Regions from separate parts of the Paenibacillus sp. S25 genome, predicted to be linked through region 1. Evidence: riboswitches for the same ligand, from Rfam matches in the RefSeq annotation. Region 1 holds a riboswitch; each other region holds the start of a gene.
What was found. A riboswitch is a leader RNA that binds a small molecule or an ion and turns the genes downstream of it on or off. The one in region 1 is predicted to bind thiamine pyrophosphate.
Positions count from the first base shown of each region.

Region 2: it holds a riboswitch for thiamine pyrophosphate, as region 1 does, so the genes downstream of both, thiC (phosphomethylpyrimidine synthase ThiC) here and tenA (thiaminase II) in region 1, are expected to answer to the same signal.
Region 3: it holds a riboswitch for thiamine pyrophosphate, as region 1 does, so the genes downstream of both, KAI37_RS13510 (thiamine phosphate synthase) here and tenA (thiaminase II) in region 1, are expected to answer to the same signal.
Region 4: it holds a riboswitch for thiamine pyrophosphate, as region 1 does, so the genes downstream of both, KAI37_RS02220 (ABC transporter substrate-binding protein) here and tenA (thiaminase II) in region 1, are expected to answer to the same signal.

Region 1 is NZ_CP073683.1:4,622,167-4,625,289, forward strand. Features, by position in the region: gene KAI37_RS20155 (NAD-dependent malic enzyme) at 1-1,023, shown strand, start outside; TPP riboswitch at 1,116-1,218, shown strand; gene tenA (thiaminase II) at 1,353-2,042, shown strand; gene thiM (hydroxyethylthiazole kinase) at 2,117-2,959, shown strand; gene thiD (bifunctional hydroxymethylpyrimidine kinase/phosphomethylpyrimidine kinase) at 2,956-3,123, shown strand, end outside.
Region 2 is NZ_CP073683.1:807,423-810,545, forward strand. Features, by position in the region: gene KAI37_RS03600 (alpha/beta hydrolase) at 1-99, opposite strand, end outside; gene KAI37_RS03605 (IclR family transcriptional regulator) at 398-1,141, shown strand; TPP riboswitch at 1,297-1,409, shown strand; gene thiC (phosphomethylpyrimidine synthase ThiC) at 1,597-3,123, shown strand, end outside.
Region 3 is NZ_CP073683.1:3,162,074-3,165,196, forward strand. Features, by position in the region: gene thiO (glycine oxidase ThiO) at 1-807, opposite strand, end outside; gene KAI37_RS13510 (thiamine phosphate synthase) at 872-1,465, opposite strand; TPP riboswitch at 1,730-1,838, opposite strand; gene KAI37_RS13515 (ABC-F family ATP-binding cassette domain-containing protein) at 1,932-3,123, opposite strand, start outside.
Region 4 is NZ_CP073683.1:495,527-498,649, forward strand. Features, by position in the region: gene KAI37_RS02215 (MTH1187 family thiamine-binding protein) at 1-244, opposite strand, end outside; gene KAI37_RS02220 (ABC transporter substrate-binding protein) at 741-1,784, opposite strand; TPP riboswitch at 1,976-2,085, opposite strand; gene KAI37_RS02225 (pyridoxamine 5'-phosphate oxidase family protein) at 2,356-2,790, shown strand; gene KAI37_RS02230 (bifunctional 2',3'-cyclic-nucleotide 2'-phosphodiesterase/3'-nucleotidase) at 3,011-3,123, shown strand, end outside.

The DNA of each region.
Region 1 (3,123 bases):
ATCAGCAAAACGTTAGCGCAATTCCCGAAGGCGCTTTTACATTGGGAAGATGTGGGTAGCGTAAATGCGCGCCATATTATAGGAAAATACGGTCAAAGCATTCTCACCTTCAACGATGATATACAAGGTACAGGAGCGGTGACCCTGGCTGCGATTCTTTCGGCGGTGGGTGTCACCAAGACTCCGCTGCGTGAACAAAAAATACTTGTTTTCGGCCCAGGGGCTGCAGGGATCGGTAACGCTGACCAAATTCGGGGCGCTATGATCGAGGATGGCCTTTCCGCAGATGATTCATTCAAGTCCTTTTGGGCCTTTGATTATCGTGGGCTGTTAACGGAAGATATGGAAGACGTATTGGAGTATCAGAAACCGTATGTGCGCAAAAAGGATGAAGTCAGCTCATGGACCCGGTCGGGTGACGGCAAAATACCGCTACTGGAGGTCATCCGTCAGGTGAAGCCTACGATATTGATTGGAACTTCCGGTGTAGCAGGTGCCTTTTCTGAAGAAATCATCAAGGAGATGGCGAAGCATGTAGAACGCCCGATCATTATGCCCATGTCCAATCCTACAAACCTTGCAGAAGCAGTACCCGAGGATTTGATCCGGTGGACAGATGGCAGAGCACTGATCGCAACCGGAAGTCCTTTTGAGCCCGTCACCTATAACGATACAAATTTTGAGATTGGACAGGCGAACAATGCCTTTGTTTTTCCGGGACTGGGTCTAGGTGCGATTGTGGTTAAAGCCAAAAGGATTACCCCTGCGATGTTTACAGCCGCAGCAGTTGCTGTTGCCAATGGTGTAGATTCGAATACGCCTGGCGGTGCGCTACTCCCTCATATCCGAAAATTACGCGAAGTTTCGTACGCTGTTGCGGTTGCGGTTGCAAATGCCGCGATTCAGGATCAGGTAGCTCAGGCGCACATTTCAGATGTGGAACAAGCTATACGAGATGCAATGTGGAAACCGGAATATGCCAAGGTCAAAGCCGTGGAAAGTGTAATTCATCACCCTCACTAAGCCCCAAAAACCTAACTAGAGGAAATTTAATATTTTGCACACTATGTTTGACATAGCGTATGAACGTATGTACAGTAATAGTCAAAAGAATAGAAGTCCACTAGGGGAGCCAATATGGCTGAGACAAGAATGTATCTTGGACCCTTTGAACCTGATCTAGTTCGTACTAGCGTAGGAAAGTGGAGCCTTCGTATATAAGGTTTCAAGCGTTTTTTGCGCATTGGGCCTATGTTGAAGCCGCTCCATTTTTCCGGGGCGGCTTTTTAGCGTTGTTTCGGAATTGTATCCTTACAGGACTTCTTGCTCTTCAATTAATGGAGGTGGGGAAATTGAGTTTTACACAAGAACTCCGTCGGCAGGCGGACGGCATTTTTCAAGCGATTTTTGAGCATCCCTTTGTGAGAGGTATTGCTGAAGGAAGTTTGACAAGGGGACAGCTGATTCACTATGTAAAACAGGACTTTGAATATTTGAACGCCTACATGCGGATATACGGCATCGCAATCTCCAAATGCACGAATCGGGAGGACATGGCAGTATTTAATGAACAAATCTCTTTTATTCTCCACAGCGAGGTTCATCCGCATCAAAATTTCTGTGCTGTCGCAGGGGTGACCTATGAAGAGTTGCAGGGATATCCACTCGCTCCTTCGGCCCATCACTATATCCGTCACATGCTGACGATCGCGCATGAGGGCAGTTTGCGCGAGATCTTGGCTGTGCTGCTGCCATGTATGTGGACGTATGCCGAGATTGGCCGCAGGCTGCTGGATGAAGTAAAGCCGGATGAGTCTCATCCGTTCTATGAATGGATGGGCTTCTATGGAGACCAGCTTGATGATACAACACTCAAGTTCCGAGAACGTGTAGATGCTTGGGCAGAAGGCGCAACGGCTGCTGAGCGAGAGCGGATGATTGAGCATTTTGTACTGAGTTGCCAGCTGGAATATAAGTTCTGGGACATGGCTTATAACCAGGAAGAATGGCCGGTCCAGATGCAGGCAGCGGTCTTAGAATAGTCATCCTGGCGATTCGATGCGTGAAGTACGGTTAATGCCATGTTGAACCACCAACTATAGAGAGGATAATCATTATGAGTACATGGGAAAAAAGTTATTCAGCTCTCCTGACGAAGGTACAAAACAGCAAACCCCTCGTTCACAATATGACCAATGTGGTAGTCACTAACTTTACGGCCAACGGCCTGTATGCATTGGGCGCCTCCCCAGTGATGGCCTATGCACCCGAGGAAGTAGCAGATATGGCAAAAATAGCGGGAGCCGTCGTGTTAAACATCGGTACGCTGCACCGCGAACTGGTGGATGCCATGATCATTGCTGGACAATCGGCGAATGCACACGGTGTTCCGGTCCTGCTAGATCCGGTCGGTGCGGGAGCAACGAGCTTTAGAACTGAGTCGGCACTGCGAATCCTGAGAGAAGTCAAAATCTCATTGGTGCGGGGCAATGCAGCCGAAGTCGCGCATCTTGTTGGAGAAGCGCGTGAGATTAAAGGCGTAGATGCTGGTGACAGTGCTGACAGCGGCAATGTCGATCTGGCAATTCGGGCTGCTCAAACGCTCAATTCAATGGTTGTCATCACTGGAAAAGAGGACGTCATCACCGATGGGGCCGAAGCACGAATGATTAGCGGCGGAGACGCGCTGCTCACGAAGGTAACCGGAGCAGGCTGCCTGCTGACCTCTGTGTTAGGTGCTTTTGCAGCTGTTGAACCCAACCTGCTGCTCGCAGGTACAGCAGGCTTGGCATTTTACGGTGCAGCAGCTTCCCGAGCCGCAGCACGTACCGCAGAGCTGGGGCCCGGCAGCTTCCAGATTGCCTTTCTCGACGAGCTCGCCAAACTACATACAGGTTCGCTGGAGGGGCATGTCACTGTCCGTGAAGCAGGAACAACCACAGCAGGTGGTGCGCGATGACAGACGTTCGTGTACCCAGAGCACTGACGATTGCCGGTTCGGACAGTGGCGGCGGGGCCGGAATTCAAGCCGATCTCAAAACCTTTCAAGAACTTGGCGTGTACGGCATGTCGGCTATTACGGCCATTACCGTACAGAATACCTTAGGGGTTCACGGCGTATAT
Region 2 (3,123 bases), 2.1 Mb from region 1:
AACGTGCTTGAACCGCAGCAGACGGGGATTAAAGAGTGGGGTGGACGGCTCCTGAACAGCGGTCTGTAGCTGAGAGTTGCGCTGGGATGTCGAAATCATGTAAGAGCCTCCTTATATAAAATTGATCTTCGTTTCATAGAATATAGGTATAATTCCACTTGAAAATGATAGTGTAGATCCGTATAGATACCTATTATCGTATGATGGGGATTATCCAAAGTCAACGCCTGAACCGGAAAAGTAAAAATGATGCAAAGAATTGTCGATGTTTGTTCTCGTTCTGTAATATGGTTGTCACAAAAACATCGGTTTACAGTAGCCGCGACTATTCTATATAATTTATGTAACCATGTTTCATAGTGTGAAACGAATATGGATACAAGAGGAGCGGTTCACGATGGAAGACCGTAAATTAACCGTTCGCGCTGTAGAGCGTGCACTTGATATACTGCTGTGTTTTACCGCAGATTCGGATCTTGGCCTGACGGAGATTGCCTCCAAAATTGGTCTACATAAAAGCACGGTTCATCGGCTGCTGACTACGTTGGAGGATCGGGGCTTTGTCGTTCGGAATGCCGAAACGGAAAAATATCGACTTGGCTTCCGCATTTGGGAGCTATCCACGCATTTGTCCCAAAGTGACGAGCCGGCGGTGTTGTTACAGCCTGCAATGGAAGGATTACGTGACCGTTTGGGCGAGACGGTCAGCTTGTACTTACGGGACGGCAGCATGCGTATTCGCATACAAGCCGTGCAGAGCAATCAGGCGATTCGCAGGGTCGCGCCTGTAGGTGCGCGTATGCCGCTTGCTGTAGGGGCCTCCAGCAAGGTGCTGGCAGCCTTTATGCCGCCGCAGGAGCTGGAAGCTCTGCTAAGCGGGGATGAATGGCCGCCCTCGGTAGACCCGGAGGTCTATAAAGCCCAGCTACAGGACATCCGCGAGAAGGGCTATGCGACCAGCTATGAAGAACGGGAGCCAGGGGCTGCTGCTGTGGCTGCGCCAATTGTAAACCGGAAGGGACAGGTCACTGCGGCTTTATCTGTATCCGGTCCGGTCAGTCGGCTTGCACCCGAGACGCTACATGACTTTGCTCCGATTTTGATTGAAGCGGCGAAGGAAATGGGGCTTATGCTTCCGTAACAAGAATGAACACAGTTGAAGCAAGCAGAGTGATTTGATGGGGAGTGTCTCCTTGGTAAAGTGAACCTAGAAGGGTTGCCAAAGCTATAAATTTAAAGTAGTCTGGTAAGGATGGCGGGATGTCTGTTATAGCCGCCTCATGTGAATAGAAGTATCACAGTTACTGGGGGAGCCTGTAATGCCGGGCTGAGATGGAATCGTGCAAGATTCCGGACCCTTTGCACCTGATCTGGATCATACCAGCGTAGGGAAGTAATCGGCCAATGAAATGTATACGCGGCTGCTGTCTACGGTGACGCATTGGAATAGGATTATTCCACATGCGTACTGTCTGGATAGCTGCCTCGTTAGATTAGCCGGTTCCCTAGGGAACCGGCTTTTTTGCATAGATCAGCGCCACCCTGGGAATGGTTCCGGATCGGTGTGTCATTTCATCGAAACGGGAGGAATGGACAATGAAGCCGACAGAAGCAGAAGGAACAAAAGGAACAGAATTGAAATCAAACGAAGTAAGATTGGTAGGAACAAAAGAAGTTGAGGTAGAGAAGACAAACGGGGATCAAGCCAATGGGGTAACGCCCTTTCCAGGGAGCCGTAAGGTATATATTCAAGGCTCACGGCCGGACATTGCCGTGCCAGAGCGCGAAATTGCTCTTCATCCTACACATACGCCGCAGGGCACGGAGCATCATGAGCCATTGCGTGTATATGATACAAGCGGTCCCATGACTGACGAAGCCTATCAGGTCGATATCCGTCAGGGCCTGCCTCCATTACGGCGAGCTTGGGCACTGGAACGGGGCGATGTGGAGGCTTACGAGGGACGCGCTGTACAGCCGGAGGATAATGGACTGAAAACTGGCTTCAAACGGGAGACAGTGGAATTTCCCGGCGTGACCAACCGTCCGCTTCGTGCTTCGCAAGGTCGTACAGTGACACAAATGCATTATGCGCGGCAAGGGATCATTACGCCAGAAATGGAATTTGCGGCGATCCGCGAAGGGGTGGAGCCTGAGTTTGTACGGCAGGAGTTGGCGGCTGGACGAGCCATCTTGCCTTCGAATATCAATCACCCGGAAAGTGAGCCAATGGTCATTGGGCGTCATTTTCACGTGAAGATCAATGCGAACATTGGCAATTCTGCGGTTACCTCCTCCATCGAGGAGGAAGTGGAGAAAATGACCTGGGCTGTGCGTTGGGGCTCGGATACAGTTATGGACCTGTCCACAGGCCGTAATATCCATACAACACGTGAATGGATCATTCGGAATTCTCCTGTACCAATTGGGACTGTGCCGCTCTATCAGGCACTTGAAAAGGTGAACGGCGAAGCAGAAGCGCTGACGTGGGAGCTGTATCGCGATACGCTGATTGAGCAGGCGGAGCAGGGAGTGGACTATTTTACAATTCATGCGGGTGTATTGCTGCGGTATATACCGATGACGGCGAATAGAATGACGGGAATTGTATCCCGTGGCGGGTCGATCATGGCAGCCTGGTGCCTTGCGCACCATCAGGAGAATTTTTTGTATACACATTTTGAAGAAATCTGCGAAATTATGAGAGCCTATGATGTGGCCTTTTCTCTCGGGGATGGTCTACGTCCAGGTAGTATCTATGATGCGAATGATGAAGCACAGTTTGCAGAGCTGGAAACGTTGGGCGAGCTAACGCAAATCGCATGGAAGCATGATGTTCAGGTCATGATTGAAGGGCCAGGACATGTCCCTATGCATAAAATCAAAGAGAATGTGGATTTACAAATGGAGATTTGTAAGGAAGCTCCTTTCTATACCTTGGGGCCGCTCACGACGGATATTGCCCCCGGATATGATCATATTACTTCAGCCATCGGGGCGGCGATGATCGGTTGGTTCGGGACGTCCATGCTGTGCTATGTTACGCCTAAGGAGCATTTGGGTCTGCCCAATAAGGATGATGTCCGCGAGGGTGTCATTACCTACAAAATTGCGGCACATGCT
Region 3 (3,123 bases), 1.5 Mb from region 1:
CCAAAGCTCGTTATTCTGTTTAGGTACAAGGTAAATATCATCAGCATAAATGGTGTATTCTAACGGGTGATCCTTCAAGGAGACCGCTACCGCTTCTCCCTTGACCGGATAAAGTGGATATTCAAATCCAACTTGCGCTAGCAATTTCATGCTATCCAAGCCTCCGGCAATAATGACCTGATCGCACGAAAAAAAGCCACTATCTGTTCGGACACCGCAAACTCGACCATCCTGCATGACCAGTTGCTCTGCCTGTGTACCAGACCATACCGTTGCCCCCAGCACCGCAGCAGCACCTGCATAAGCACGACAAAGCTGGACAGGAGCCACTTGTGTCTCCTTTGAACGATATATTGCCCCGATCGCTTGTTCATCCAAACCTGGAATTCGTCGGGCCAATTCCCTCGCATCCCACCAGATAGGACAATCATCCTCTCGCGTTTTAGCAGCTTTCCAGCGTTTTTGGCCTTCAGTTTCCGTACGGAAAGGGGTCACAAATCCTTCTGTACGGAATTCTACCGAAATACCTGACAAACGCTCCAGATCACAGACAAGCTCAGGGAATGCGTCTCGACTTATGCGAGCAAATCGTGCCAGCTCAGAGTCGATGAACTCTTCACTTTCCGCTGCCAGCATTCCAACCGCTGCTCCTGAGGCTCCCTCACCCGGGATCAATCGTTCCAGCATGATCGTACTTCTTCCCTCCTTGGCCACATGATAAGCAATGGAACTGCCGATGACACCTCCACCTATGACCAAGCATTCAGCGTGTCCTATCGCTCTTGCCTCCGTGTGTATCTTTAGCATTGGTCCCGTGTCTCCTCTCCATAAACCATTCTGCTTTCAGCTTGCCTTTACTCTCGTTTTTTCGCTACAGGCTGTGAACTACAAGATCTGCCATTCGCCTGTATTCCATCGCAGCTGCAACAGGCGACTCAGCCTCCCATATACCAGACATCACCGCAATACCGCTTGCTCCGGCCCTATAAAGCTCCGGGATATGGTGCGGTTGTATGCCGCCCAGCGCGATCACCGGAATGTTCGACAGCCTGCAAATATGTTCAAGCTGAGCTAAACCCCGCGGTACAATACCGGGCTTACAATGGGTCTCATATACGTGACCATAAAGTACATAGTCCGCTCCTGCCCGCTCGGCAGCCTGCGCCTCCTCCAATGAATGCACAGATGCTCCACAGCGTGTACCCTTTGGAAGAAGGCTTTTCACATCCGCAACGGGTAATCCATTAGCTGGTAGCTGGACGGCTCCAACCAAAGTAAGTAAAGCTACATCCACACGATCATTTACTACAATTTGTTGCAAAGGAACTTCCTGCTCCACCATGCTGCGAGTCAAAGAAAGCAATGCAGAGGCACCATTTTGTTTCAAACGTGCGTGTACATAATGAACATACGGACAAATCACAGCAGCCACTTGGGCGGCTTGTCCAAAAGTGCCCTTTTCCATCGAAATTGCGTGTAATTCGATTTTCTCTTCACCTCACATTGGACTAGAGGATCTATGCTTAGTCAGCCACGTCTACCAGCAGAAATGAAAGGGGATTGTATGTGAATCGTCTACGGAAGCTCGAACAACTTAAAATGAACGAAACGCAAAAAAACCACTTCCCCAAGGAAGTGGTTTAACGAACGTCCAATAATCGAACGGACAATGATATCCGTATACGTGTATCGTCCCACGCACAAACAAAATAAAGATGGTGTTGCCTTGTTTGTACGGCGCTCACTTCCCTACGCTGGCATAACCCAGATCAGGTGCAAAGGGTCCGAAATCCATTTATTCCGTCTCAGCCGCATGGGCGGCTCCCCTAGTGTGACTATTTTATTGTATAAGCTAAAGATAGCTTAGCATATTTTCCTAATTCTGCAAACCCCACTTCGTGTGAAATATGCAGAATTGGATTTAGCTGATTTTAGTTAACTTTACTTGACCACTCTTCCACATTCCACGTTTTGGTTACCCAATCCTCGTAAAAGTCCGGTTCGTGAGACACAAGCAAAACGGTCCCTTTGTATTCCTTCAAGGCACGTTTCAGCTCATCCTTAGCTTTAACATCCAAGTGGTTGGTAGGCTCATCGAACAGTACCCAGTTGCTTTCACGCATTAACAGTTTGCAAAGACGGACTTTAGCCTGTTCTCCACCACTGAGCGCAGATAGCGGACGCGTGATATGCTCATTCTTTAAACCGCAACGCGCCAAATGCGCTCGTACTTCATGCTGGTTCAAATGCGGGAATTCATTCCACACATCGTCAATCGGTGTAATTTTCTCCGCCTTTACTTCCTGCTCAAAATAAGCGGGCTGCAAAAAATCACCTTGATAGGTTTTTCCACTGATTGGTGGAATTTTTCCCAGAATGGTTTTGAGCAATGTCGATTTACCAACACCGTTGTAGCCGACAATTGCAATCTTTTCACCACGTTCAATCGTCATGGACATTTTAGGCAATAGGGCATGCGTATAACCAATCTCAAAATCAATACCCTCAAATACCGTCTTTCCGCTCGCACGTGCTTCTTTGAATTGAAAGGTTGGCTTCGCAGCTTCTTCAGGCTTATCAATACGTTCGATCCGATCAAGCTGCTTTTCACGGCTCTTTGCTCGGCCTGATGTAGATGCACGCGCCTTATTACGCTGAATAAAATCTTCCTGTTTCTTAATAAAGTCCTGTTGCTTCTCATAAGCATCAATATGCTGAGCCTTGTTCAGATCTGCCATCTCAAGAAACTTTTCATAGTTAGCTGAATAACGGGTCATCTTGGCAAATTCAAGATGGTAAATAACATTAACGACCTGATTCATAAACTCAGTATCATGTGAAATAAGAATAAAAGCATAGGGATAATCCTTCAAATAGCGCGTAAGCCATTCGATATGCTCGACATCCAAATAGTTGGTAGGCTCATCCAGCAGCAGGACATTTGGCTTTTCCAACAGCAACTTAGCAAGAAGCACCTTTGTCCGTTGCCCGCCGCTAAGTGCAGATACATCCCGATCCAGTCCTATGGCCGAGAGTCCCAGTCCATTCGCCATTTCTTCAACCTTCACATCAATGAGGTAAAAATCCCCCATATCCAGTTGCTCCTGAATTTCACCCATCTGT
Region 4 (3,123 bases), 1.8 Mb from region 1:
TATGTGCGATTTTGATCTGTGAAATGACGCTGGGACTGCCCGCTTCCGTCAAAGCCTCGTGCATTTCTTTGACCACTTTCAGCAACTCGTCGAGCTCGCCCTCCATGGTCGTATCCAATGGATTCACTTGATGTTTGACGCCGGAGCGCTGAATGACCTCAATCGCCTTATCTACATACGGGTAAGAGTCCTCATTATTAGGAGTTTTAGGGATTACTTGAATACTGAGCAGTGTGTTAGCCATGCAAATTCACCTGTCCTTTATTTGGAGTGTTTTAGAGAACATAGGGTGGTTTAAGGCGTTTGAGACCGCTCCGCGTTTCATTTGATCTTACGATCGCTGTTGCCATGGGATTCTTTGAATAAATTTTAAAAGTTAAGAATCCAACGGCAAAGGCGAACGCTGCGCTTCTCCAGATTCAAATGAACCGCTCCGCTGCCAACCGCCTTAAAAGCACCCTGTTTTTAAAGCTGGTTTGTGTGGCATTATTAACACACAAGCGCACCTACTTAGCGCTTAGATAATATGAAAAACTAAAGAATAAACCAAGTGGAACGAGAACGAAGTGGGCGGAATGGTGCTGTACAAGCGTTAGCGTTCGCCTTTGTACCCAGATTTCAACCTCTGGATATTCATAAAAGAATTCTGGGTACAACAGCGATGGGAGGCACCATCCGACTGCCTAGTGGCGCTTCGTTCACTTCTCTAGTTCGGTCTTATTTTGCGTTTTAACAAATGGTCAGCGCTTGGGCAAGAAGTCATTTGTGAAGGCTTTATCGACTTCCAAAGGCTTGCTGAGCAGCTTGCGTTCGTACATCCAGTCCGAATAGTTTTGCCATACCTCTGCTTTTTGCACGCCCCATTGCGCGGCATCGTCCTGATAACGCGGGCTTAGCCATTTTTGGCTGGCGAGCACCAGTTTTTTATCCAGCTCTGGTACAGCTTTGCTTAAGATGTCCGCGGCTTCTTCTGGATGGGCGATAGTGTATTCATAGCCTTGTGCGGTAGCGTCCATGAACGCTTTGACCAGCTCTGGATCATTTTTTATCGTCTGTTCGTTGCTTACAATTACAGGCGTATAGTAATCAAGGCTTTTGGAATAATCTTTTACATACAGCATATCCAATGGCTCACCTCGAAGCTCGGCTTCGATTCCGGTCCATGCATAGAAAATCCAAGCAAAGTCAATATCCCGCTTCACGGCTGTAAAATAGTCTGCATTGCCCATGTTGACGATCTTCACTTTGCTCACATCGCCTTTGTTTGAATCCATGATGGATTTCATGACCGCTTCTTCTACGGGAGAGCCCCAACCGCCGTATTTTTTACCTTCAAAATCTTTCGGGCTCTTAATTCCGCGATCTACTGGGGCTGCGAAGCCTGAGGTATTATGCTGAATCACCGCAGCGATGGATACAAGCGGCACACCTTGCGTACGAGCTTGTGTGACGCCTTCTTGGTAGCTAATACCAAAAGGTGCAGCATTAGAAGCAACCATTTGATCGGCTCCGCCTGAACCAGGTTGAACAATTTGGACATTCAAACCCGCTTTTTCGTAAAATCCTTTGTCCTTAGCGACATAGAGTCCCGTATGATTCGTATTGGGTGTCCAGTCGAGCACGACTTTAACATCTTTGAGCCCCTTTGCCGGAGTAGACGTTTGGGTGTCGGTAGCGGGAGCCGCTTCTTGGGATGTGGGGGCACTTCCACCGCAAGCGGTCAGGGTCAGGGCCATGAGCCACAGACTGATCAGTCCCAGGCTTAACATTTTCATGCGCTTCATCGTTGTGTTCTCTCCTTTAATTACCCGTTATCCGTCCAATCAGACAGCTTAAGTTCCCCATTTTCTAAAAATAACATCTGCCGGACGCGATCTTTCCAACAACATAATCTTCAATAAAAAAAGCGCCCCGAGTTTCCGGGACGCTTGCGCTTGTATATACCAAAGTAAGGGATGGTCCTATGTAAAAAAGGCACATCTTGCTTAAGCATTCCTACGCTGGCATTACCCAGATCAGGTTGTAAGGGTCAGTGTCTTGGGACACACTCTCAGCCGGCCGATTCCAGCACCCCTGGCATTGTATGGTTTAATGGGTTCATTTATTCGGGTTTACTACGACGATTATATGCCTTGAATGCGGGTCTGTCCAGCATGAAGGGAGAGATGACGGTTCATTTGCCGAACGACAGGGTACACTTTTACTGTGAGCTTTGATCTGAAAATGAGCATGAATCAATCCGATTCGATCGGGTCATGTTATTTTCAGAACAGCTACGCAAGTAGGTTCAGATGGGCTGGTGCCCAATGGCGTGGCCGTAGAGAATTCTAATTCGTGAAAAGGAGTTGTTGTACTGTGGGTAAAACGGAAACATTGGATCGCAACCAACTGGAACAAGCCATTGTGAAGGCTTTGGATAACAACAAATTTTGCTCGTTAGGTACGGTAGAGGGTGGCAAACCGAAAGTACGCTATATGGCCCTTTTTAACGATGGAATGAACATTCATCTGGCGACAGATCGAAAAACACATAAAGTGGATGAGCTAAAAAACAATCCGAATGCTTATCTGCTGCTGGGTTATGAAGTTGGCGGTACGAAGGAAGTCGTAGAAGTGGAGGCTACCGTCCAGATTACAGCTGATGAGGGGCTGCGCAAACAAGTGTGGAACGATTCCTTGAAGGAATGGTTTTCCGGACCGGATGATCCCGATTATGTCATTCTGGACGTGAATCCGACACGCATTGAGTATGTGGGTCAGCAAACTGAGCGCCAAGTGTGGAATAAATAATAAGAATATAAATCGACAAACCAGTGAATCTCCGAGTTTTTAAGGAGGTTTGCTGGTTTTTATTTTTTGAGAAAATTAATTATTTTTTCATAAATAATTTAAGTAAATGACTACTCTTTTGCCTGGCGTTGGATTAAAATAGAAATGGTGGGTTCAAGGCTTACATATATGTGCAAAAGTATGTATATGAGGCATACACCTTAATGAGGAGGGGTATATTTTGTTATTTCGTAAAAATTGGTTTAAAGGGTTTACAGCAGCAGTTGTAGCTTGTAGTATGCTGGTGTTTTCAGCCGCTCCATCCTGGGCAGCTAGCAATTCTCGCGATAGCGC